2 regions of the Pseudomonas sp. NPDC089752 genome follow, and region 1 is predicted to be linked to the other one. Evidence: riboswitches for the same ligand, from Rfam matches in the RefSeq annotation. Region 1 holds a riboswitch; the other holds the start of a gene.
What was found. A riboswitch is a leader RNA that binds a small molecule or an ion and turns the genes downstream of it on or off. The one in region 1 is predicted to bind thiamine pyrophosphate.
Positions count from the first base shown of each region.

Region 1 (5,172 bases):
GACCGTCTACACCACCTCCACCGCGTCTGAATACAAGCTCGAGGCCATGCGCGCACTCGGTGCCGAGGTGGTCAGCCTCGATCTGGATGCACTGGGCGTCGAGCTTGAAGCCGCGCGTCAAGCCAAACGCCAGGGCAAGCCGTTCGTATCACCTTACAACGACCTCGAGGTGATTGCCGGCCAGGGCACGATCGGCATGGAGCTCTTCGAACAGGCCCCGGACCTGGACGCGGTGTTCGTCGCTGTCGGTGGTGGCGGCATGATTGCCGGCATCGCCACTGCGTTACGTACGCTCAACCCGAGTATCGATATCATCGGCTGTTGGCCGGCCAATGCACCTACCCTGCAGCGCTCGCTGCAAGCGGGTGAGATCGTCGACATCGAAGAACAGGAGACGCTTTCCGATGGTACGGCAGGCGGCGTCGAGCCTGGCAGTATCACATTCCCCTTGTGCCAGGCGCTGCTGACCCGCACTGTGCTGGTCAGCGAAGCGCAGATCATGGCAGCGATGCGCGATGTCGCCAGCTGTGAGCGCTGGATCATCGAGGGTGCCGCGGGTGTGGCGGTCGCTGGCATGAAGAAACTGGCCGCGGACTACCGTGGCAAGCGCGTGGCGGTGGTCATCTGCGGTCGCAACATCGTGCTCGACAAATTCATCGAGGCGGTCAAATGAAGATCTTAAACAAAAAGCAGATCATTTCCCGGCTCGACATAGACCTCGCAGCGCAACGTCTAGAGGAGGGTTTCATTGCCTTCTCCAGAGGCAATGTCCAGGTTCCACCGACCCAGGCGTTCACATTCCCCCTGGCCAACGGTGACTGCTGCATCAAGTCTGCGCATGTCGAGGGCAGCGACACCTTCACGGTAAAGATATCGACCGGTTTCTACGACAACCCCAGCAAGGGCCTGCCAAGCAACGACGGCATGATGATGGTGGTGTCGGCGATCACGGGCCAACCCATCGCCTTGCTCCAGGATGAAGGCTGGCTGACATGCATCCGCACCGCGCTGGCTGGGCGCATTGCCGCCCGACTGCTGGCTCCTGCGAAGGTCGAAGCCATCGGCATCCTGGGCACCGGCACACAGGCGCGGATGCAATTGGAACAGCTGGCCAGCTTCAGCCCCTGCCGCAAGGTGGTCGTTTGGGGGCGCGGTGATAACCAGCTGGCAGCTTACCGAACGTTTGCCAGCGATCTCGGCTATGAAGTCGAGGTCACGCGCAATCCTGAAATGCTTGCGCGCAGTGCGAACCTGATTGTCTGCGCAACGCCATCGCGTCAGCCGCTGATACGCAGCGAATGGGTGCAACCGGGTACCCATATCACTGCGGTAGGTGCCGATGCACCGGGCAAGCAAGAACTCGACCCGGCGCTGGTCGCCCGGGTTGATCGTATCATCGTCGACGCCCTCACCCAGTGCAGCCAGTACGGTGAGGTCTCCCATGCATTGAAGGCAGGCCTGATAGGCGAGCAGCAGTTGACTGAACTGGGTGCCTTGCTAGAAAACTGCGTACCTGGGCGTGACAATGATGATCAGGTCACGCTTGTCGATCTGACTGGCGTGGCGGTGCAGGACGCACAGATAGCGAGCTGCGTGCTGGGCTCGCTAGAGCTGTGATCTGGCTGCCGTGACCACGCCCTCCAAGCCCATTTGCCAGAAGTCGGCTTCCAGCCGCGAAGCCTGGCCAAAGATCGCTGCCAGCTCGACGAAGCGCTGCTCGGTCATGCTTCGCGCGGCCAGTTCATCCAGGTGCTTGCGTGCTGCTGCGGCAACGCCCTGGTAGCCTTCACCGGCATATTCGCCTATCCATTCCCGATAGGGGTGATTGCGCAGATCACCAATCCGCTCAGCCAAGGAGCGGCCGATCTCGGCGTAACCGATCACGCAGGGCGCCAGCGCCACGTGCAGTTCCAGCAGATCACCTGCAGCGCCGCAATCGAGCACGTAGCGGGTATAGGCGACAGTGGCCTGATGCTCCGGCGCCGCTTCGATATCGGCCTGCGTCAGCCCCCAGCGGGCACATAGGCGCAGGTGCAGCTCGGTCTCGTCGAGAATCGCCGCCAGGCCCGCCTGGGCAGCGCGGATGTCGGCTGGCAGGCGACTCTTGTAGGCGGCCAGCGCCCAGGCACGGGCGAACTGGATGAGGAAGAGGTAGTCCTGCACCAGGTAGGTCCGGAACGCTTCTTCGCTGAGGGTGCCCTCACCCATCTGAACGACGAAGTCGTGGTCAACATAGCTGGACCACTGCGCTGCGGTGGCAGTCTTGAGACGCTCGAAGATGTCCATGCTCAAGCCTCCTCGTCGTAGATGGCGTCGAAGAAGGCCAATTCCAGGGCCACGGTTCGCGCATAGAAATCGCCGCTCAAGGCGGCGTCCTGCGGCCCTACCCGGTCGAGTTCCGATTGCAGGAAGGCGACGAATTCGGCGAACGCCGGGTTGTCGTGAAGGGTGATCCACTCGGCATGCACGAAGTTGCCCGGTAACGGTTTGGCGGCACGGCTGGCCCAATCCAGGTACAGACCTTCGGCGACGTTCAATACCGCAAGCGCGGCTGCATAGGACCGAGTGGCCGCCGCCTCGCGCATGATCGCCTTGAAGCCAGCAGTGGGTAGCGTGTCCTCAGGCGAGCTGCGCTGCTCCGGGCTTACATCCAGCGCCTCGAAAGCGCGCAGGAAATAGGTGTTTTCATCGCTGGAAATCATCCCGGCGAAGCGTCCGAACCGCAAGCGGGCCTCGAATGTGTCGGCAGTCGCGATGGCGGCACCCAGCAAGGTCAGGAAGCTGTCCAGAAAACGGTGATCCTGGACCAGGTAGCGGACCATGATCGGGTCCGCCACGCTGCCGTCACAAAGCTCGGTGACGAAGCGATGGCCGACGGCAGCCGACCAGGTCGGTTGGTTCTGGCGGCGCAGGGTTTCAGTGAAGCGTTCGGTCATGGTGCTGCCCTCCATTGGGGTGACAGCGAGACCGTTACGTTGGTGCATGGAGCGGCCTCGCAATGAGGCCGGCAAAAAGGCAGGTCGGCAGTCCCATCCCTTCGCCGGCATGATCCGGATCAGGTTCTAAGGGTCACCGCGCTGCTGTGCCAGCGGTATCTCAGCCCGTTGCCGGACTCCCCTTGGTGGGATGCAGGTATACAGTAGCTGTACAGCGTTTGTCACGAGGTAGATCGGCTGCAATGACCCGATCGCTGCGAGTCGAAACATAAAGGCAATTAGCCACCAGTCATGACCTTGTCATCTGCCTGTCGTATTTTTCGACCATCACCCAGGGTCGGGAATGCCAGCCGTGATACGCCGTTTTCTCTCGTCTGCAGGCCTGCTGCGCCTGTTGATACTGGTGCTGTGTGCAGCCACCCTGACGTTTCTCTGGGGGCTGCACTTTGCCCAGAAGGCTGCCGCGCGTCAGGATGCGCTGTCGGCGAAGGCAGCGGAGCACCTTAACCTGGCCAGTATCGTCGGCGAAAGCCTGCGACAGTTGGTCGACCGCGCCCAGGCGGTGGGCCGGGTCACCCAGGACGACATGAAAGTGCTGCGCCAGGGCAACCTCAGCCTGGCTCGGCTGCTGGCTGAAGATCCGGTGTTCAAACGCATGAGCCTGTACGACCGCAGTGGGCGGTTAGTGTCGGCCAGCCACAGCGATGAGGCGCCTGAGCTGCCCGAAGACTGGCTGCAGCAGCTCAAGCTGCATGTCGCCCATTACGGTTTCAAGCCGTTCCTGCCGCGTATCGCCCCAACGCTCACGCCGACGGCCATGCCGAACTGGCGCCTGCCCTTCCTCTTGCCATTGACCAACCTGCCCGGCCGCGAAATCGACAATATCCTCGTGGTACAACTCGATATCGGCTACCTCGCCGTGCTGTTCCAGCACATCGACCTGGGCACTACGGGCTTGATGCGCCTGTTGCAGGACGATGGCCAGGAACGCCTGCGTATCGACACCAGTGGCGTGGTCGTGGCCGGTGATGAATTCGAGCCTGGCCTGCCACCCTCGGGCAGCGAGTCTGGGCTGCTGGTCCAGTACGCTGCCGGCAACCCGTTCCAGAGCCTGTACCGGCGCATTGACGAGCGCGGTTTCAGCATCATCGTCAGCCAACGTTACGATGAAATCCTCGCCCCCACCGCCCTGGCCTATTCGCGGCAGTTCTGGCTGAACCTGAGCATGACCTTGATGATCCTCGTCAGCCTGGCCTGGACCTTGCGCCTGTTGGGCAAGCGCCAGGAGGCCTTCAGCGCCCTGGAGCACGCGCAGCAGGTCAATCAGCAGCTGATCGGGCGCCTGGAGGACGAACACCGGCGCAGCAGCCATGCCGCCGCCACCGACCACCTCAGCGGCCTGCACAATCGCCGCCAGTTCGTCGAAGTGGCGGGCCAGGCGCTGACACGCCAGCGTGGCAAGCGCCGGCTGATGGCGATCCTGTTCATCGACATGGATCGCTTCAAGTCGATCAACGACTCGCTCGGGCACAAGATTGGTGATCTGCTTCTGCAAGCCGTTGCCGGGCGCATCCAGCGCCTGCTGGAGCCTGGCGATGAAGCGTCGCGCTTCGGTGGCGACGAATTCGTCGTGCTGCTGGCGGGCGAACGCAGTGAAGCGCAGATCAACAGCTGGGTGCACAACCTGGTGCAGAAGCTTTCGGCTACCTATGCCCTGGACGGCCAGGAGGTCAATACCAGCCCCAGCGTCGGCGTCAGTATCTGCCCGCGCGATGGCCAGGACATCGACAGCCTCATCCGCAGCGCCGACGCCGCCATGTATTCGGCCAAGCAGGCCGGGCGCGCTCAGTACCGCTTCTTCGACCCTTCGCTGAACCTTGCCGACATTCAGGCCTTCACCCTCGAACAGGCCTTCGGTAGTGCCTTGGCCGAGCGCCAGTTCGTGCTGCACTACCAACCGCAGATTCGCCTCGATACTCATCAGGTGCTGGGCTATGAGGCGCTGGTGCGCTGGGACCACCCGGAATTCGGCCTGCTCTATCCGGACCGCTTCATCGGCCTGGCCGAGCGCAGTGGCTTCATCATCGAGCTGGGTTGGGAAGTGTTGCGCCTGGCCTGCGAAGAACTGGCACGCTGGGACGCTCAGGGCCGCGAGACGCGCTTGGCGGTGAATGTCTCGGCAATGCAGCTGCGACAGGCGGACTTCAGCACTCGCCTGCTGGCCAAGTTGCAGTTG
Region 1 covers NZ_JBIVGP010000008.1:104,833-110,004, reverse strand. The annotation lists gene ACIPZF_RS15225 (threonine/serine dehydratase) at 1-673, shown strand, start outside; gene ACIPZF_RS15220 (ornithine cyclodeaminase family protein) at 670-1,617, shown strand; gene tenA (thiaminase II) at 1,606-2,286, opposite strand; gene ACIPZF_RS15210 (TenA family protein) at 2,289-2,936, opposite strand; TPP riboswitch at 3,016-3,129, opposite strand; gene ACIPZF_RS15205 (putative bifunctional diguanylate cyclase/phosphodiesterase) at 3,289-5,172, shown strand, end outside.

Region 2 (5,172 bases), on a different contig from region 1:
CACGGTCTCGATCCTGGCGGCGTACTCACGCACTTCCTGGGTGATTTTCATCGAGCAGAACTTCGGCCCGCACATCGAGCAGAAGTGCGCGACCTTGGCCGATTCCTTCGGCAGGGTCTCGTCGTGGAAGGCACGCGCGGTGTCCGGGTCCAGGCCCAGGTTGAACTGGTCTTCCCAACGGAACTCGAAACGCGCCTTGGACAAGGCATTGTCACGGATCTGCGCGCCGGGGTGGCCCTTGGCAAGGTCGGCGGCATGCGCGGCGATCTTGTAAGTGATGATGCCGGTCTTGACGTCATCCTTGTTCGGCAGGCCCAAGTGTTCTTTCGGCGTGACGTAGCAAAGCATGGCGCAACCGAACCAGCCGATCATGGCCGCGCCGATGCCCGAGGTGATGTGGTCGTAACCGGGGGCGATGTCGGTAGTCAGCGGGCCGAGGGTGTAGAACGGCGCCTCGTCGCAGCACTCCAGCTGCTTGTCCATGTTCTCTTTGATCAACTGCATCGGCACATGGCCCGGGCCTTCGATCATGCACTGAACGTCGTGCTTCCAGGCGATCTTGGTCAGTTCGCCGAGGGTTTCCAGCTCACCGAACTGCGCTGCGTCGTTGGCGTCGGCGATCGAACCGGGGCGCAGGCCGTCACCCAGCGAGAAGCTGACGTCGTAGGCCTTCATGATTTCGCAGATTTCGTCGAAATGCGTGTACAGGAAGTTTTCCTGGTGATGCGCCAGGCACCACTTGGCCATGATCGAACCACCCCGGCTGACAATGCCGGTGACCCGCTTGGCGGTCAGCGGCACATAGCGCAGCAGCACACCGGCATGGATGGTGAAGTAGTCCACGCCCTGCTCGGCCTGCTCGATCAGGGTGTCGCGGAACAGCTCCCAGGTCAGGTCCTCGGCCACGCCGTTGACCTTCTCCAGAGCCTGGTAGATCGGCACGGTGCCGATCGGTACTGGCGAGTTGCGGATGATCCACTCGCGGGTTTCGTGAATGTGCTTGCCGGTGGACAGGTCCATGACTGTGTCCGAGCCCCAGCGAATGCCCCAGGTCAGCTTGGCCACTTCTTCCTCGATCGAGGAGCCCAGGGCGCTGTTGCCGATGTTGCCGTTGATCTTCACCAGGAAGTTGCGGCCGATGATCATCGGCTCCAGTTCCGTGTGGTTGATGTTGGCCGGGATGATCGCGCGGCCACGGGCGATTTCTTCGCGCACGAACTCGGCGGTGATCTCTTTCGGGATATTGGCGCCGAAGCTGTGGCCGGCGTGCTGCTGGTTGAGCAAACCTGCAGCGCGGGCTTCCTGCAGCTTCATGTTCTCGCGGATGGCGACATATTCCATCTCGGCGGTGATGATGCCCTGGCGGGCATAGTGCATCTGCGAGACGTTGGCGCCGGCCTTGGCGCGGCGCTGGTTGCGCACATGGTTGAAGCGCAGCTTGGCAAGCTCGGCATCGTTCAGACGTTGCTGGCCGAAGTTCGAGCTCAGGCCGCCCAGGCGCTCGGTGTCGCCACGCGCGTCGATCCAGGCGGAACGGACATCGGCCAGGCCTTTGCGTACGTCGATGATGACATTCGGGTCGGTGTACGGGCCGGACGTGTCATACACCAGCACCGGGGCGTTGCTTTCGCCGCCGAAGTCGGTGGGGGTGTCGTGCAGGCTGATTTCGCGCATCGGCACGCGGATGTCCGGGCGCGAGCCTTCGACGTAGACCTTGCGCGAACGCGGGAACGGTTGCACGGACTGCTGATCGACTTGCGCCGACTCACTGAGGTTGATCGTTTTTTCTTGTTTGGTCATCACAGGCTCTCCAGACGGCTTCCAAGCGGGCGGAATGTCGGGGTGAACCTGAAAGAGGCAGACGCACTCGTAGACGAGTGCAGTGCGAGGACGAGGTGCCATGAGCCGCAAGCGGCTGAGACATTCCCGGACCTGGCACAAGAGGCTCCCCGGGAAGGCGAGCAATCTTGTTCCCTACGCAGGCGCTAACCTGATCAGGTTCAACGGGATCCGCACCTATGCGATCTCAGCCTTTGCTTCAAGGCACCCCGACAAGAACATGCGCAGTCTAGACTGGAGTGGTCAGTAAAGCCAAGCGGGTAAATAGTGGCGATGATGAAAGGCGCACGCGGCGATTGTTGCCGGCTGCGCTCGGCCTTACACTGGCCCATCTTTCGAAACTCAACAGTTCAGAAATTACAATTTCGTACAAGGATTGCCTCTATGCTGCGCAAACTCTCACTGGCGATAGCCGTGTCTTGTGCGTCCAACGGAGTGGTCTGGGCAGCGGATGTGCCCACGACAGTGAAGACCGACCTGGTCAGCGTTTACCAGGAAGCGGTCGACAACAACGCCGATCTTGCTGCCGCACGTGCTGATTATGGCGCCCGCCGCGAAGTGGTGCCCCAGGCCCGCGCAGGCCTGTTGCCGAACCTGTCGGCCGGTGCCGAGATGCAGAACACCCGCACCAAACTCGATGAACCGTCGATCACTTCCAACCGCAGTGGCAACTCATGGAGCGCCACCCTGGCCCAACCGGTGTTCCGCGCCGACCGCTGGTTCCAGCTGCAGGCGGCCGAGGCGGTCAACGAGCAGGCGGCGCTGGAACTGTCGGCCACCGAGCAGAACCTGATCCTGCAGACCGCGCAAAACTACTTCGCGGTGCTCCGCGCCCAGGACAACCTGGCCGCGACCAAGGCCGAGGAAGCTGCCTTCAAGCGCCAGCTCGACCAGTCCAACGAACGTTTTGACGTGGGCCTGTCGGACAAGACCGACGTGCTCCAGTCCCAGGCCAGCTACGACACCGCCAGGGCCAACCGGATCATCGCCGAGCGCCAGGTACAGGATGCTTTCGAGGCTCTGGTGACCCTGACCAACCGCGAATACGCCTCGATTCAGGGCGTAGTCCATACCCTGCCGATCCAGGTGCCCACGCCCAACGATGCCAAGGCCTGGGTCGAGACCGCCGGTCGGCAGAACCTCAACCTGCTGGCGACCAACTACGCCGTCAGTGCCGCCGAAGAAACCCTGCGCCAGCGCAAGGCCGGGCACGCGCCGACCTTGGATGCGGTGGCCAAGTACCAGAAAGGCGACAACGACAACCTGGGCTTCAGCAACCCCTCGCAGCTGGGCGTGCGCTACAGCGGTGACGTGGAACAGACCAGCATCGGCCTGCAGCTGAATATCCCGATCTACAGTGGCGGCCTGACCAGTTCGCAGGTGCGCGAGGCCTATCAACGCCTGAGCCAGAGCGAGCAGCAACGCGAAAGCCTGCGCCGCCAGGTGGTGGAGAACACACGCAACCTGCACCGCGCGGTGAATACCGATGTGGAGCAGGTACAGGCGCGCAAGCAGTCGATCATTTCCAACCAGAGCGCGCTGGAAGCCACCGAAATCGGCTACCAGGTCGGCACCCGCAACATCGTCGACGTGCTCGACGCCCAGCGCCAGCTGTACACCTCGGTGCGCGACTACAACAACAGCCGCTACGACTACATCCTCGACAACCTGAGCCTGAAACAGGCGGCCGGGACCTTGAGCCCGCAGGACCTGGTGGACCTCAAGCGGTATCTGAAAGCGGACTACAACCCGGACAAGGACTTCCTGCCACCGGACCTGGCGGCGGCGGCGGCGAAGAACTTCGAGCGCAGGCCCTGAGATAGGCGGTGAATCGTTCGCGGGACAAGCCCGCTCCCAGGTACACTGCATACCTCAACCTGTGGGAGCGGGCTTGCCCCGCGAAGGGCGCACCGCAATGCTCACCTTATGAGGGCACCCAGCCCATCCAGCAAGCGCTGCAAGGCCCCCTGATTGGCCCGCATCACCGCCCTGCCCGCCTCGCCCATGCGTTGCGCATCCTGCGGCAATTCCACCAACCGGCGCACCGCCTCGGCCAGCCCGTCGGCATCCTCCACCTGTTGCAACGCCCCCGCCTCGCGCAGCATCGCGCTGATTTCGAGGAAGTTGAACACATGCGGCCCCATGATCACCGGCAACGCCAGCGCCGCTGGCTCCAGCGGGTTGTGGCCGCCGGTGGCGACCAGGCTGCCGCCGACGAAGGCGATGTCGGCCAGCGCGTAGAGGAACAGCAGCTCACCCATGGTATCGCCGAGCAGTACGCGGGTCTGGCCATCCACTGCTGTGCCGGCAGAACGACGCACGGTGGCGAATTGTTCAGCGCACAAAGCATGCACTGCGTCGAACCGCTCGGGGTGGCGCGGTACCAGGATCAGCAGTGCATCGCCGTGTACTTGAAGCAATTTTTGGTGCGCCTGCAGGATCAGCGCGTCTTCACCCTCATGGGTACTGGCGGCAATCCACACCGGGCGCTGGCATGCGCCCCACTGCTCACGCAGTGCCTGGGCGCGCGGCAGCAGTTGATCGTCGATTTTCAAGTCGAACTTGATCGAGCCAGTCACCTGCACGCACTCAGAACGCGCGCCGAGATCGCGAAAGCGCTGCGCCTCGGTTTCGGTCTGCACCGCAATCAGGTTCATCTCGGCGAGCATCGGCCGAGTCAGCTTGGCAAAGCGCGCATAGCCGCGGGCCGAACGCTCCGACAACCGGGCATTGGCCAGGGCCACCGGGATACCGCGTTTGGCGCACTGGTGAATATGGTTGGGCCACAGCTCGGTTTCCATGATGATGCCCAGCTTGGGCTTCACATGATCGAGAAAACGCCCCGCCGCCCACGGCAGGTCGTAAGGCAGGTAGCAATGCTGAATGCGTGGCTCGTCGGCGAACAAGGCGCGAATGCGCTCGGAGCCGGTCGGGGTCATGCAGGTGAGCGTGATTGGCAGCTCCGGATAGGCCTTGAGCAGCGCGCGCACCATGGGAGCGGCGGCGATGCTTTCACCGACCGAGACGGCATGCACCCAGATGCCTCCCTGGCGCATGGCTGGCAGGTTGCGGGCGAAGCGCTCGCCGATGCGCTGGCCGTAGGCCGGCGCTTTGCGCGCACGCAGGTACAGGCGCAGCGCAACCAGTGGCAGGCCAAGGTGAAACAGCAGGGTATAGAGGGTTCTGTTCATGGCGCCGAAGTTTACCTGATCGCGCGTGGTGCTTGGCGCAATAGGTGTTGCGCTCTTGAGATCGAGCGCCGCGCGGGCGGCGCTCGATCTCAAGGGCGCTAAAAACTTCAAGACGGTCGCCTGCCACCCTCCCCACCACAAA
Region 2 covers NZ_JBIVGP010000003.1:320,358-325,529, reverse strand. The annotation lists gene thiC (phosphomethylpyrimidine synthase ThiC) at 1-1,800, opposite strand, end outside; TPP riboswitch at 1,955-2,061, opposite strand; gene ACIPZF_RS06715 (TolC family outer membrane protein) at 2,224-3,657, shown strand; gene waaA (lipid IV(A) 3-deoxy-D-manno-octulosonic acid transferase) at 3,759-5,030, opposite strand.
Region 2: it holds a riboswitch for thiamine pyrophosphate, as region 1 does, so the genes downstream of both, thiC (phosphomethylpyrimidine synthase ThiC) here and ACIPZF_RS15210 (TenA family protein) in region 1, are expected to answer to the same signal.